DNA from 3 places in the Kitasatospora sp. NPDC056731 genome. Region 1 is predicted to be linked to each of the others. Evidence: riboswitches for the same ligand, from Rfam matches in the RefSeq annotation. Region 1 holds a riboswitch; each other region holds the start of a gene.
The links. A riboswitch is a leader RNA that binds a small molecule or an ion and turns the genes downstream of it on or off. The one in region 1 is predicted to bind cobalamin.

Region 1 (4,688 bases):
GCAGTTCGCCGTCCGACACCGGACCGGCCACCAGGTGCAGGAACGACAGCAGCTGAGGTGCCTGGTCCACCGCCTGGCCGGCCAGCACCGCGAACACGCCCCGCAGGGCGGCCGGCGGCACCGGAGCCAGCAGCGTCCAGGCGTCGAACAGCGCCGACCAGCCGCGGACCACCGCCTCGTCGTCGTGCTCCCAGGCGTGCAGGCGCCAGCCCGGGACCGCACCGCCGTCCCTGGCCTCCACCAGGCCGACCAGCAGTGCCTGCCCCCACGCCTTGGCGGCGGCGCCGACCGTCATGGCCAGCGCCCGACCCGCCGCACGGGCGTCGTCGGGCAGCAGCTCGCCCCGCTTGTCGACCTCTTCCAGGTCTCCCGCCCAGCGGGCGATCCGGACGGCGTCCACCAGCATCCGGCGGGCCAGCGGCGCCAGCTCGGCCGGCGCGGGGAAGCCCTCCGGTACGGGAACCCTCCCCCGACCGGGCGCCGCAGCGGGCCCTCGTCGGCGGGGTACCCCGGCCCCGCCCGGCTTGCCGGCGGCGGGCCGGTGGGCCGTACCGGGGAGACGGGTCACCGTCGCACCAGTACCGATCGTCGGAGGGAGCGGGGCATCACGGTCGCGCGGATTCCGAGACGTCACGTCGAGCAGTCTTCCCCTTGTACCGGCCTTCTGTCACATCCGGTTGGCTGTACGGACGGGCGGCCGTCGACGGCGCCTCCCCAAGATCGGGCAACAATCGGGCAACAGAGGCAAACCGCCTGGCCGGAAACAGGTGGCGGGGGCATGCCATCCCGGCTCAACCCTTGCGGCGGCGGTCGCGCTACCCGCCCGACCGGTCACACTCCGTGGCTGACGGGTGAGGTCCGGGTTTCGTACAGAGGCCCTGTCGGTGTGACTTCTCGTGCGGGGGGGCTGGGTTCAGAGAAGGGGGGTGAGCCAGCGGCGGAGGAGTTCGGTGTAGTGGGTGGGGGCGGAGTTCCAGAGGGTGGTGTGGTCGGCGCCCGGGAAAGGCCGGAGGCTGACCACGCCGGGGCGGGCGGCGGCGAGGCGCTCGGCGGCGCGGAACGGGGCGACCTGATCGTCGGGGCTGTGCAGGAGGAGGGTGGGGACGCGCAGGTCGGCACCCTCGGCGATGCGGCTGAAGTCGGCGAGGTCGACGCCGGTGCGGCCCTCGGCCGCGAGGGCGCCGAGCTCGGCGGCGGCGCCGGTGTAGCCGGCCCGGGCGGCGCCGCGGCGGGCGGTGGCGGGCAGGTCGAGGACCGGCGAGTCCAGGACGAGACCGCTGATGGCATGGGCCCAGGCGGAGCGGGAGGCCGTCTGGAGGGCCATGGTGGCGCCGAGGGACCAGCCGTACAGGATGACCCGGCCGGCGCCGCTGTCGAGGGCGAGCCGGACCGCCGACTCGACGTCGCGCCACTCGGTCTCGCCGAAGTGGCCGAGCCCGTCCGGCGAGGCGGGGGCGCCCTGGTCGCCCCGGTAGGTGACGGCGAGGGCGGGCAGGGCGAGGCGGTCGAGCACGGGGAGGACCGGGAGGGTCTGCTGCCGGTCGGCGCCGGGGCCGTGGACGAGGATCACCCAGGTGCCGCGTTTGCCGTCGAGGCGCCAGGCGGGGAGGGCGCCGAGTTCGCCGTCGGCGGCGGTGTCGGTGAAGGGGAGGCCGAGCGCCTCCGTGGGGTCGCCGAGGTGGACGCGGGGGGTGAAGCGGACCTCGGTGCCGGGAGTGAGGGTGCCCCGGTCGGCGCGGACGAGGCGGCGGGTGACACCGTTCTCGTCGCTGTGCAGGACGTCCTCGACGACGGCGTGGCCGTGGTCGTCCCACTCCACGGCCCAGCGGCCGGGGCGCAGGCTCTCGGGGCGGCGGTTGAAGGTGATCCGGCCCGCGGCGAGGCTCCGCACCAGGACGGGGCCCGACTCCCGGACGGCGCTCGCCGGGTGGACCAGCCGTTCGGAGGCCCGACGGCCGATCACCAGGACGGCGGCCCCGGCGCCGACGACGGCGGCCGCCACGACGGCCGCGGTTCCCCAACGCATATCGCTCCCCGCTCTGCTGGTCTTGGCTGGTCTTGGACCGGACGGTGTCCGGGCGGTGTCCGGGCGCTGCTCGGACGGTGTTCGGGCACCAGTTCACCGGGGGGCCGCGCGGGCGGCCACCGGGCTGGGCCGTCCGGGTCACGGCGGGGCGTCGGGCGGGGCGGGCCTCGGGCGGGCGGGGCGTCGGGCGGGGCGGGCGAGAACGGCACCGGCGACGGGGCTCCGAGGTGTGACCAACCCCTCCGTGACCTCGGTTGACTCCCGGTTCGGCCGCGTGATGGGATCCTGGGGCCAAACGGAGGCATGCAGAGGAAGCCGGTGCGAGTCCGGCGCGGTCCCGCCACTGTCACCGGGGAGCACGCTCGGAACATTGCCACGGCGGACCGTCAGAAGCCGCTGGAAGGCCCGGGGGTGCGTCCGACCCGGAAGCCAGGAGACTCTCGCCCCCGGTACGTCGATCCAGGGCGCGGACCCTGAGTGAGGACACGCACGCGATGCAGGCTGCCCCGACCCGCCGGACCCCACGCGGCCTTCCGCCGAACCCGCCGTGCGCCCGCTGACCCGCGCCGCCGCGTTCGCGCTCGGCGCCGCCGCGGGCTTCGCCGCGGACGCCCGCTTCGCCGACCCCCGGCGCGGCCACCCGGTGGCCGTGTTCGGCGGCGCGGCGACCCGGCTGGAGCGGCGGGTGTGGCAGGACGACCGGGTGGCCGGCGCCGGGTACACGGCGCTGTGCGTGGGCGCGGTCGCGGCCGGCGCGGTGGCCCTGGACCGTACGGTGGGCCGGCGTCCGCTGGGCCGGGCCGCGCTGGCGGCCGCCGCTACCTGGACGGTGCTGGGCGGCACCTCGCTGACCCGGGAGGCGCGCACCATCGGCCGGTCGCTGGCCACGGGCGACCTGACGGCCGCGCGGGAACGGCTGCCGCACCTGTGCGGGCGGGATCCGAGCACGCTGGACGGGCCGCAGATCGCCCGCGCGGTGGTCGAGTCGGTCGCCGAGAACACGGCGGACGCCGTGGTGAACGCGCTGGTCTGGGGCACGCTGGCGGGCACGCCGGGGCTGCTGGCGTTCCGCGCGGTGAACACGCTGGACGCGATGGTCGGCCACCGCTCGCCGCGGTACGCCCGGTTCGGCTGGGCCTCGGCCCGGCTGGACGACGTGGCGGGCTGGCCGGGCGCCCGGCTGACGGCGCTGCTCACGGTGGCCGCCGCGCCGCAGCCGAAAACGGCCTGGCGGGTCTGGCGGCGGGACGGTTCGGCGCACCCGAGCCCGAACGCGGGCCAGGCGGAGGCGGCCTTCGCGGGCGCGGTGGGCGTCCGGCTGGGCGGGACCCTCCAGTACGGGGAGCGGGTGGAGCACCGGCCGGTGCTGGGCGCGGAGTTGCGCCCGGTGACGGTGGACGACATCGAGCGGGCCTGCGTGCTCTCCCGGCGGGTGGGCGCGCTGGCCCTGGGTACGACGGTCGCGGGGCACGTCGCGCTGCGCTTGCTGATGACACGGTGGAGGGGAAGGGCATGAGCAACGCACTGCTGGTCGCCGGGACGACCTCGGACGCGGGCAAGAGCGTGGTGACCGCGGGCATCTGCCGCTGGCTGGCCCGGCAGGGGGTGCGGGTCGCGCCGTTCAAGGCGCAGAACATGTCGCTGAACTCCTTCGTCACCGCCGACGGCGCCGAGATCGGCCGGGCGCAGGCGATGCAGGCGCAGGCGGCCCGGGTGGAGCCGGAGGCGGCGATGAACCCGGTGCTGCTGAAGCCGGGCGCGGACGGCCGCAGCCAGGTGGTGCTGCTGGGCCGGCCGGTCGCCGAGGTGGGCGCGCTGGACTACCGCGAGCGCAAGCCCGTCCTGCTGGAACGGTCGCTGGAGTGCCTGGCGGATCTGCGCCGCCGCTACGAGGTGGTGGTCTGCGAGGGCGCCGGTTCGCCCGCCGAGATCAACCTGCGGGACCGGGACATCGCCAACATGGGCCTGGCGACGGCCGCCGGGCTGCCGGTGGTGGTGGTCGGGGACATCGACCGCGGCGGCGTCTTCGCGGCGATGTACGGGACGCTGGCGCTGCTGTCGGCGCAGGACCAGCGGCACGTGGCGGGCTGGTTCGTCAACAAGTTCCGCGGCGACGCGCGGCTGCTGGCGCCCGGCCTGGAGATGCTGCACGGGCTGACCGGCCGTCCGGTGCTCGGCACCCTGCCGATGCTGCCGGGCCTGTGGCTGGACGCCGAGGACTCGCTGGACCTGTCCACGGTGGTGGACCGGGTCGACGGCCGCGGCCCGCTCGGGGCGGACGTGCTGCGGGTGGCCGTGGTGCGCTTCCCCCGGCTGTCGAACTTCACCGACCTGGACGCGCTGGCGCAGGAGCCCGGCGTGCTGGTGCGCTGGGTGACCCGGCCGGAGGAACTGGCCGACGCCGACCTGGTGGTGCTGCCCGGCACCCGGGCCACCGTGGCCGACCTGGCCTGGCTGCGCGAACGCGGCCTGGAGCCGGCGCTGAAGGCGCGGACGGCGGCCGGGCTGCCGGTCCTCGGGGTGTGCGGCGGCTACCAGATGCTGGCGCGCGGGATCGAGGACGAGGTGGAGTCCGGGGCCGGCTCGGTCGAGGGCCTGGGCCTGCTGCCGACGCACGTGCGGTTCGGCGCCGAGAAGGTGCTGGCGCGGCCGGTCGGCACGG
Region 2 (4,688 bases), on a different contig from region 1:
GTCGACGACGGTGCGCTCGACCGTTTCGACGGCGGCTTCGCGGAGTTCGTGGCGACCGTACTCACCGGCGGCTACGCCCATGAGGACGAGTTGCTGGTGCGCCCGGACCCGGAGGAGTGGGGACCTCAACCGGCCCGGCCACTCTGGACACCCGCCTACGACTGGACCGGCAAGGACTGGGGCGCGGAGTGGGGCATCACCTGGTACCGGCCCACCGGGTCGACGGAAATGCCCTGGGCCAGGTGACGGTGATCCGCCGACCTGGCATTCGCCTTCCCTCGCCCGGCGGCGCCGAACATCACGCAACAGCCGTACCGCCGGTGCCCCGGCCCCCCTTCCGGAGGGGCCGGGGCACCAGTACGCCGCCGGAGATCAGGGGGCGGGGACGCCCGGCTGGGCGCCGGCGCCGAAGGACCAGCCCTCGACGTCGCCGGGTGCCGGGTTGTAGCTGCCCGCGCCGAGGTTGCTGTACGACCAGGGGCCGCCGTGCTGGGCGTGCCAGTACGACCAGTAGGCGCTGCCGGTGGGGTTGGTGCAGGTCGTCGGCAGGGCGTTGATGGTGCAGACGAAGCCCGGGTAGCGCGGGTGGAAGGTGTACGCGAACCCGGCGCCGGTCAGCGCGGCCAGGCCGCTGGCCGGGTCGCCGGGTGCGCAGCCGGTCTGGATGCCGCCGCCGACGGCGGTGGAGTCGACCACGACGGTGACGCCGGTGGTGCCGTCGCAGGCGGCGGCCTGCGCCTGCGGGGCTTGGACGGCGGAGGCGCCGAGCAGGCCGGCGGTGAGGGCAGCGGCGGCGGCGATCGAGCCGAGGGTGCGGCGGGCCGGGCGCGCGGGCGCCAGGGTGTCGGTCATCGGAGCTCTCCTCTCGGGGTCAGCGGGTGGTCAGTGGGTGGTCGCCGGGCAGGCCGGCACGGGCGCGTCCGGGCGGGCACCCGTGGCGGAGAGGGTGGCCAGCGGGGTGCCGGCCAGGCCGAGGACGGCCTGCGCGGTGGCCCGGGCGCCGGTGGCCGGGTTGAAGCCGGTCGCGTCGTAGGCGACCGCCCCGCGCACGCCCGGGTCGGCGGAGCAGCCCTGCTGGAGCTTGACCAGGCTGCTCCAGCCCTTGAGTCCGGCCCCGAAGCGTCCGCCGGCCAGCAGTGCCTGCGTGGCGAGGCCGGTGGTGTTGGCGTTGGACGCGGCGGCCCCGGCGGCCGGGAAGCCGCCGTCGGCGTTCTGGTGGGCGGTCAGCCAGCCGAGCCCGGCGTTGGCCTTGGCGGTGCGGCCGGTCGCGGCCAGGGCCTGGGCGGCGAGCGCGGTGGCGTCCGGGTCGCTGGTGCAGGTGGCCTGGCCGAAGGAGAGCGGGTAACCGCCGTCCGCGCACTGGCTGTTGGCGAGGAAGTCGACGGCGGCCGCCGGGGCGCCGCCGGCCGTGCGGTGCAGGGCGATCAGGGCCAGGGACTGGCCGAAGGCGTTGCTGTAGTCGCCCCACTGCGAGCGGTCGGAGAACCGGCCGTCGGCGGTCTGGAGGGAGCGCAGCCGGGCGGGCAGGTCGACGCCGCCGAAGGCCGTCGGGTTCCCGCCGCGTACCTCGACGGCGAGCAGCAGCTTGGCGGTCGCGCCCGCGTAGGCCTCGGTGGTGCCGTCGCCGAGGTAGCCGGTGATGATCTCGGGCTTGGCCAGCCAGGCGGTGGCCTTCGTGGCGGCCTGGTCGGAGCTGCGCGAGGCGGCGAAGGCCAGCACGGCGTCGATGGTCAGGCCCTGGTCGGGGTAGGCGGTGCCGTTGAAGACGGACTCGAAGTGGTCGCCGTCGACGAGCTGACGGGCCAGCCAGCCGCCGGCGGCGGCATCGGGGCGGATCGTCGGGGACGAGGTCGCGACAACAGGCGCGGCCTGGGCGGCAGCGGCCGCCGGGAGGACGGTGGCGAGCGCGAGGGCGGGTATCGCGAGCAGACCGAGAGTGCGGCGGAGCGTGGGCATGGGTGCCTTTCCGGGCCCGCACGCAGGGGCCCGGAGGACGGCGGCAACAGCCGGGCAGCCCTCGGAGCTCCGGCCCGCAGACCACGACGGGAGGAGGGGACGACACACCTCCGCCGCCGGGTACTCGGGCTCGCCGCCGGCGTGGAGCCGGCGGCCTACCGTTGCGGGTCAGCGCCGGATTCGAACCGGACTTCCCCCAGCGGCGGAGTCACAACTTGACGGCTCATCATGGCGATACGGAGAAGATCCGGTCAAGGGATCGTCCGCCACATCGCGCCGCGAACCGCTCGGACCGTCAGCGGTTGAGGAACTCCGGCGGGCGCTTCTCGGCGAAGGCCGCCATGCCCTCCTTCTGGTCCGCCGTGGCGAACGTGGCGTGGAACAGGCGCCGTTCGAAGCGGACGCCCTCGGCGAGCGTGGTCTCGTACGAGCGGTTGACGCTCTCCTTGAGCATGACCGCCGCCGGGGTGGACATCGCCGCGACGGTCTCGGCCACCGTCAGGGCCTCGGCCAGCAGCTGGTCCGCCGGGACGATCCGGGAGACCAGGCCGGCCCGCTCGGCCTCCTCGGCGCCCATCATCCGGCCGGTCAGGCAGAGCTCCATCGCCTTCGCCTTGCCGACCGCCCGGGTCAGCCGCTGCGAGCCGCCGATGCCGGGGATGACGCCGAGCTTGATCTCCGGCTGCCCGAACTTCGCGGTGTCCGCCGCCAGGAGGACGTCGCACAGCATCGCCAGCTCGCAGCCGCCGCCCAGCGCGTAGCCCGCCACGGCCGCCACGACGGGCTTGCGCAGCGCGGCGAAGCGGTCCCAGGCGGCGAACCAGTCGCCGAGGTAGGCGTCGACGAAGTCGAGGGACTGCATCTCCTTGATGTCGGCGCCGGCCGCGAAGGCCTTCTCCGAGCCGGTGATGACCAGGCAGCCGATCTCCGGGTCCCGGTCGAACTCCGTTGCCGCCTGCACGACTTCGTTCATCAGGAGGGTGCTGAGCGCGTTGAGCGCCTTGGGCCGGTCGAGCGTGATCAGCCCCACCCGGCCCTTGCGCTCGGCCAGGATCGTCTCGTAGCCGGTCACTTGCCGTCCTCCCTCAGGGTGGTGATGATCGCCGAGAAGTCCAGGCCGGCGCCGTCGTCGGCCTGCGCGAAGTCCGCGTACAGCTGTGCCGCCCTGCGTCCGAGTTCGGTGGGCAGGCCGGCGGCCTCGGCGGCTCCGGCGGCGAGGCCGAGGTCCTTGGCCATCAGGGCGGCGGCGAACCCGGCCGCGTAGTCGCGGTTGGCCGGGCTGGTCGGCACCGGCCCGGGGACGGGGCAGTTGGTGGTGAGCGCCCAGCACTGGCCGGAGGCGGTCGAGGCGACGTCGTAGAGGGCCTGGTGGCTGAGTCCGAGGCTCTCTCCGAGCACGAAGGCCTCGCTGACCGCGATCATCGAGATGCCCAGGATCATGTTGTTGCAGATCTTCGCGGCCTGCCCCGCTCCGGGGGGTCCGCAGTGCACGACCTTGCGGCCCATCGCCTCCAGCACGGGCCGGGCCGCCTCGAAGTCCGGCTCGGCGGCTCCGACCATGAAGGTGAGGCTGGCGGCCGTGGCGCCGACCACCCCGCCGGAGACCGGCGCGTCCACGGCCCGGTGCCCGGCGTGCACGGCGAGGTCGTGCGCCGCCCGGGCGTCCGCGACGTCGATCGTGGAGCAGTCGACGAAGAGCGTTCCCGGGCGGGCGGCGGGCAGCAGGTCCGCGTAGGCGGCCAGCACGTGCCGGCCGGCCGGCAGCATGCTGATGACGACGTCGGCCTCCCGCACCGCCTCGGTCGCGGACCGCGCCGGACGGACGCCGCTCTCCGTCCGGGACGCCCGCCGCAGTGCCTCGGGCGCCAGGTCGTAACCGGTCACGGTGTGTCCGGCCGTGGCGAGGTTGGCGGCCATCGGGCCGCCCATGTTGCCGAGTCCGATGAATCCGATGACTCCGTTGAATCCGTTGACTCCGTTGAATCCGTTGCGGTGGGTCACCAGCGCTCCAGGGGTGTGGTGGGGGCCAGGCCGAGTTCCCGGTCGCCGAGCGGGGCGAAGTAGCGGGCCACCGTGGCGGGCTCGACGGCGCTCAGCGTCGACGGGTTCCACCGCGGGGAGCGGTCCTTGTCGATCACCTGGGCGCGGATCCCCTCGGCCAGGTCCGGCGTGGAGAGCGCCGCGCAGGAGGTCCGGTACTCCTGGTCGAGGACGGCCTCCAGCGGGCCGAGGGTGCGGGCCCGGCGCAGGGCGGCGAGGGTGGCCTTCACGGCGGCGGGCGAGTTGGCGGCGATCCGGTCCGCGGCCTCCTTGGCCTCCGGTTCGCCGCTGTCCCGCAGGCGGTCGAGGATCTCCTCCACGGTGTCGGCCCCGTAGCAGTGGTCGATCCACGCCCGCCGACCGTCCAGCACGCCGGCCGGTGCGGGCCCGACGTTCCGTTCGAGGGCGTCGTGCACGGGGAGTTCGGCCAGGTCGTCCAGCAGCGCGGGCAGCCGCTCGGCCGGGACGAAGTGGTCGGCGAGGCCGCAGAGCAGCGCGTCCGCGGCGCCGACGGAGCCCGCGGTCAGGGCCAGGTGGGTACCCAGCTCGCCGGGGGCGAGGGCGAGCAGGTAGGTGCCGCCGACGTCGGGGACGAAGCCGATGCCGGCCTCGGGCATGGCGATGCGCGTGGTCTCGGTGACGATCCGGACGCTACCGTGGGCGGAGACCCCGACCCCGCCGCCCATCACGAT
Region 3 (4,688 bases), on a different contig from region 1:
TTGATCAGGATCACCTCGGGGTCGCGCTGGACGACGCTCTCCCAGCCGACGGTGACCCAGGTGTCCGCGAGGTCGCCCATCACGTTGGCCCCGCCGGCCTTGGCGATGATCTCGTCGGCCGCGGCGAACTTCCCGGCGGTGTACGGCTTGTCCTGCCCGCTGTCGTACAGGAACACGGACGGCCGGCGCTCGGGCTGCGGGGCGGCGGCGACCTGCGTCTTGAAATCGGCGACCAGCTTGTCCGCCCGGTCGCGGACGTCGAAGATCTCGCCGAGGTTGGCCAGGTCGGTGTAGAGCGCGTCCAGCGGGGACATCACGCCGCGCTCGGTGCCCTTGCCGCTGCGGCAGGACTCGCTGAGCACGTACGAGGGGATGCCGAGGTCCCCCAGCGCCTGCGGGGTGAAGCCGCGGCCCTCGTCGAAGCCGTAGTGCCAGCCGGCGAAGACCAGGTCGGCCTTGGCGCCCAGCACGATCTCCTTGGTGATCTCCTTCTTGGAGAGCCACGCGGTCTGCTGGTAGCCGTCCTTCCAGGCGACCTGGTCGACCCGGCCCTTGTCGTCGGGCATCACGTAGCCGGCCATCCGGTCGGCCAGGCCGAGGGCGAGCATCAGCTCGGTGATGCCGACGTCGTTGGTCACCGTCCGGGCGGGCTTCTGCGGGAAGGTGAGCTTGGTGCCGCAGTTCTCCACGGTCACCGGGTAGTGGGCGGAGGCGGCGGTGGCGTCGCCGCTCGGGGCGATCTCGGCGCCGCAGGCGGTGAGCCCGAGGGTGAGCAGGGCGGTGATGGCAACGGCCTTGGTGCGCACGGGGGTTCCTTCGGGGGGTGGGTCAGATCCGGTCGAAGAGCAGTTGGACGGCGCCGGTCACCGGGTGCCGGACGGGGGTGGCCCGGACGCCGAACACCTCGGCCAGCAGGGCGGGTCGGAGCACCTCGGCGGGCGGCCCCGAGGCGACGATCCGGCCGGCCCGCAGCACGTACAGCAGGTCGCAGTGGCCGGCCGCCAGGTTGAGGTCGTGCAGCGCGGTGAGCACCGTCGGGCCGGCTTCCCGGACCAGCGCCAGGACGTCCAACTGGTGGGCGATGTCCAGGTGGTTGGTGGGCTCGTCCAGCACCAGCAGCCGGGGCTCCTGGACCAGCGCGCGGGCGATCAGCACCCGCTGCTTCTCGCCGCCGGACAGGCTCAGGAAGCCCCGCCCGGCCAACTGCTCGACGCCGACCTTGCGCAGCGCCTCGGTGCAGCGGGAGTGGTCGTCCGCGCCCGGGCCGCCCAGGCCGCGCCGGTGCGGCAGCCGGCCCATGGCGACCACCTCGGCCACCGTGAAGTCGAACTCGGCGGAGTGCTCCTGGGGGAGCGCGGCCACCCGCCGGGCGGCCTCGCGCGCGGTCAGCGCGTGCAGGTCCGTGCCGTCCAGCAGGACGGCCCCGGCGGCCGGCCGCAGCGCCCGGTAGACGCAGCGCAGCAGCGTCGACTTGCCGCTGCCGTTCGGTCCGATCAGTCCGACCACCTGCCCGGCGGCGGCGTCCAGGGCGACGTCGTGGACCAGCCGGGCGCCGGCCAGCTCGACCGAGACGGAGTCCAGGGCGAGATCCATCAGCGGCCTCCGAAGGAATAGCCGCGACGGCGCATCAGCAGCAGGAAACAGGGCACCCCGAGCACCGCGGTGACCACCCCGACGGGCAGTTCGGCGGGCGCCAGCAGGGTGCGCGAGACGATGTCCACCCAGACCAGCAGCAGCGCCCCGGCGAGCGGCGCGACCAGCAGCACCCGGCGGTGCCCGGCGCCGACCAGCATCCGGGCCAGGTGCGGCACCATCAGCCCGACGAAGCCGATCGCCCCGCTGACGGCCACCACCGTGCCGGTGACGGCGGCGGTCACCACGAACAGCTCGCGGCGCAGCCGGTCCGGGTCCACGCCCAGCGAGGCAGCCGTCTCGTCGCCCATCGCGAGCGCGTCCAGCCGGCCGGCGGCGCAGGCCAGGTACGCCAGGCCGGCCAGCACGGTGGCGGCGGCGATCGGCACCGAGCCCCAGGTGGCGCCGCCGAGGCTGCCGAGCAGCCACATCATGGCGTCCCGGGCGGCCTCGCCGCGGGCGGCCGCGAAGACCATCAGCGCGGTGACGGCGGAGAAGCCGTAGGAGAGCGCGGTGCCGGTGAGCACCAGCCGCAGCGGGGTGAGCCCGTAGGCCGTCCGCGCCGCGAGGTAGACCAGCACCATGGCGACCAGCGCGGAGCCGAACGCGGAGGCCGAGATCGCCCACACCCCGAGCGAGGCGAAGGCGCCGAGCAGCAGTACCGCGTTGGCGCCGACGGCCGCGCCGGAGGAGATGCCGAGCACGAACGGGTCGGCCAGCGCGTTGCGCACCAGGGCCTGGACGGCGACCCCGGTGGCGGCCAGCCCGGCGCCGACCACGGCGGCCAGCACGGCGCGCGGCAGCCGGATCTCCCAGACGATCGCGTAGGCGGCGGCCTCCTCCGCCTCCAGCCGTCCGCCCGTCAGCCCGGCGGCCAGCAGCCGCAGGACGCGGGGCAGGCCGATCCCGGAGGCGCCCAGCGCCACGCCGCAGAGCAGCGAGAGCAGCAGGGCGGCGGCCAGGCCGACGGCGAGCGGGAGGGCGGGTATTCGGCGGTCGGGCGGGCTCGTTGCGCCACTGCCCGCGACTGCGGTGCTGCTCACGGTGCGCCTTGCCTCGGGCCGCGGGTGCGCGGGGGCGGCACCGGTCGGGCGCGGGCCCGGGCGCCATCCCCTCGCAGTCCACGGCGAGTTGTCGGGAGTTCAGCGGCCGGGGGCGATCGGGCTGGCGCGGCCCCGGGGGCCGTGCTCACCGTTGCGGGTCAGCGCCGGATTCACACCGGACTTCCCCCTCGGACGCCCTGGCAGCATAACAGCCACTCAGGCTAGGCAACCCTTACCGGGCTCGGATGGGGCGTGAACGCACGACCGCCCCCGTCCGGGCTCGCGGACGGGGGCGGTCGGGTGGCGACGCGTCAGGCTCAGGCCTGCTTGGTCTCCCAGAAGATCTTGTCGACCTCGGCGATCAGGTCCAGCAGGGCCTGGCCGGTGGCGGGGTCGGTGGACGCCTTGGCGGCCGAGGCGGCCTTCAGGGTGTCGTTGATCAGCTGGTGCAGCTGCGGGTACTTCTCGAAGTGCGGGGCCTTGAAGTAGTCGCTCCACAGCACCGAGATGTGGTGCTTGACGGCCTCGGCACGCTGCTCCTTGATGATCAGGGCGCGGGTGCGGAAAGCCGGGTCCTCGTTGGCCTGGTACTTCTCCTGGGTGCCCTTGACCGACTCGGCCTCGATCCGGGCCTGCGCCGGGTCGTACACGCCGCAGGGCAGGTCACAGTGGGCGTGGGCGGTGGCGCGCGGTGCAAACAGACGAGAGAACATGGGAGTCCTTCCTTAGATCGTCTTCCCGCGCCCGAGATTACCCTTCCGCCCCCGGGGTTTCGCGATCGGGCGGTGGGCCTAGGGCAAAAGGCGGACCCGGAACCGGGGTAATCCGGACATCGAACGGATCGAACGGGGTGACGGTCCGTACGGCAGACTGGGACCGGTCGGTCCGGGAGGAGGAGTCGTGGCGCGGAGCACGGAACCAGCGGGCACGGAACCGGCGGGCACGGAACCCCGGGGGCGGGGCCGGGGCGGCGGCGCGGTGCCGTTCGGGCTGGTCGACGTGGCGGGCCCGTCGATGGTCCCGACCCTGCGCGAGGGCGACCAGTTGCTGGTGCGCTACGGCGCGCCGATCCGGCCCGGCGCGGTGGTGCTCTTCCGGCACCCCTTCCAGCAGGACCTGCTGGTGGTGAAGCGGGCCGCCGAGCGGCGTCCGAGGGGCTGGTGGCTGCTGTCCGACAACCGGCCGGTGGACAGCGACAGCCGCAGCTACGGCCCGGTCCCGGACGAACTGGTGCTCGGCCGGGTGCTGCTGCGGCTGCGCCCGCGCCCGGCCTGGCTGGCGCCGGGGCGGCGGCTGGAGCGGCTGCTGCTGAGCACCCGGCTGGCCCGGGTGCCGGGCCTGGCCCGCCGCCTGGGCGTCTGGGCGGAGCAGCTCTGACCCCCTGGGCCCTGCTCTGTCTGCCAGGCCCGGCCTAGCCGGCGGCGCCGAGTGCCGCGGCCTCGGCCTCCTGGCGCTTGCGGGCCCGGTACGCGGCGACGTTGGCGCGGGTCGCGCAGCGGTCCGAGCAGTAGCGGCGGGAGCGGTTGGTCGAGGTGTCCAGGTAGGCGTTGCGGCAGGGCGCGGCCTGGCAGATGCCGAGCCGGTCGGCGCCCAGTTCGGTCAGGTGGACGGCCAGGCCCATGCAGGCGACCGCGCTGAAGTGCGCGGTGGCGGTCGGCGAGTTGTCGGCCAGGTGAAGGTGCCAGCGCGGCCGGCCGGCGTCGTCCAGGTAGTCGTGCCCGGAGACCAGCGGGCTGACCGGGTACTCCATTAGCAGGCTGTTCAGCAGGTCGACGCCCCGGATCTCGTCGCCCTCGGCGGCGGCCTCGAAGACCCCGCGCAGCCTGGTCCGCACCGCCCGCAGCCGGGGCAGGTCGGACTCGTCGGCCTGTGCGGCGGCCCGCGAGGAGTCGGAGAACAGGCCGCGCACCGCGTCCACGGACGTCAGCGTGTCGGTGCCGCGTTCGGGCTCCTCGGTGTTCACCAGCCGAACGGCGAGATCGGCGTACGAGGCGAGCTCCACGGAGGTCCTTC

Region 2: linked by a shared signal. The riboswitch ahead of AB0R04_RS26370 (prenyltransferase/squalene oxidase repeat-containing protein) and the one ahead of AB0R04_RS07540 (cobalamin biosynthesis protein) in region 1 are both predicted to bind cobalamin.
Region 3: linked by a shared signal. The riboswitch ahead of AB0R04_RS16845 (iron ABC transporter permease) and the one ahead of AB0R04_RS07540 (cobalamin biosynthesis protein) in region 1 are both predicted to bind cobalamin.

Annotation. Positions count from the first base shown of each region.
Region 1 is NZ_JBFBNR010000005.1:205,642-210,329, reverse strand. Features, by position in the region: gene AB0R04_RS07550 (hypothetical protein) at 1-568, opposite strand, end outside; gene AB0R04_RS07545 (alpha/beta hydrolase) at 914-2,026, opposite strand; cobalamin riboswitch at 2,334-2,466, shown strand; gene AB0R04_RS07540 (cobalamin biosynthesis protein) at 2,574-3,542, shown strand; gene AB0R04_RS07535 (cobyric acid synthase) at 3,539-4,688, shown strand, end outside.
Region 2 is NZ_JBFBNR010000028.1:88,774-93,461, forward strand. Features, by position in the region: gene AB0R04_RS26360 (SMI1/KNR4 family protein) at 1-246, shown strand, start outside; gene AB0R04_RS26365 (flagellar hook-length control protein FliK) at 373-852, opposite strand; gene AB0R04_RS26370 (prenyltransferase/squalene oxidase repeat-containing protein) at 883-1,956, opposite strand; cobalamin riboswitch at 2,054-2,194, opposite strand; gene AB0R04_RS26375 (enoyl-CoA hydratase) at 2,252-3,028, opposite strand; gene mmsB (3-hydroxyisobutyrate dehydrogenase) at 3,025-3,957, opposite strand; gene AB0R04_RS26385 (enoyl-CoA hydratase/isomerase family protein) at 3,954-4,688, opposite strand, start outside.
Region 3 is NZ_JBFBNR010000014.1:13,765-18,452, forward strand. Features, by position in the region: gene AB0R04_RS16835 (ABC transporter substrate-binding protein) at 1-806, opposite strand, end outside; gene AB0R04_RS16840 (ABC transporter ATP-binding protein) at 829-1,593, opposite strand; gene AB0R04_RS16845 (iron ABC transporter permease) at 1,593-2,621, opposite strand; cobalamin riboswitch at 2,765-2,904, opposite strand; gene sodN (superoxide dismutase, Ni) at 2,993-3,388, opposite strand; gene sodX (nickel-type superoxide dismutase maturation protease) at 3,690-4,052, shown strand; gene AB0R04_RS16860 (CGNR zinc finger domain-containing protein) at 4,087-4,677, opposite strand.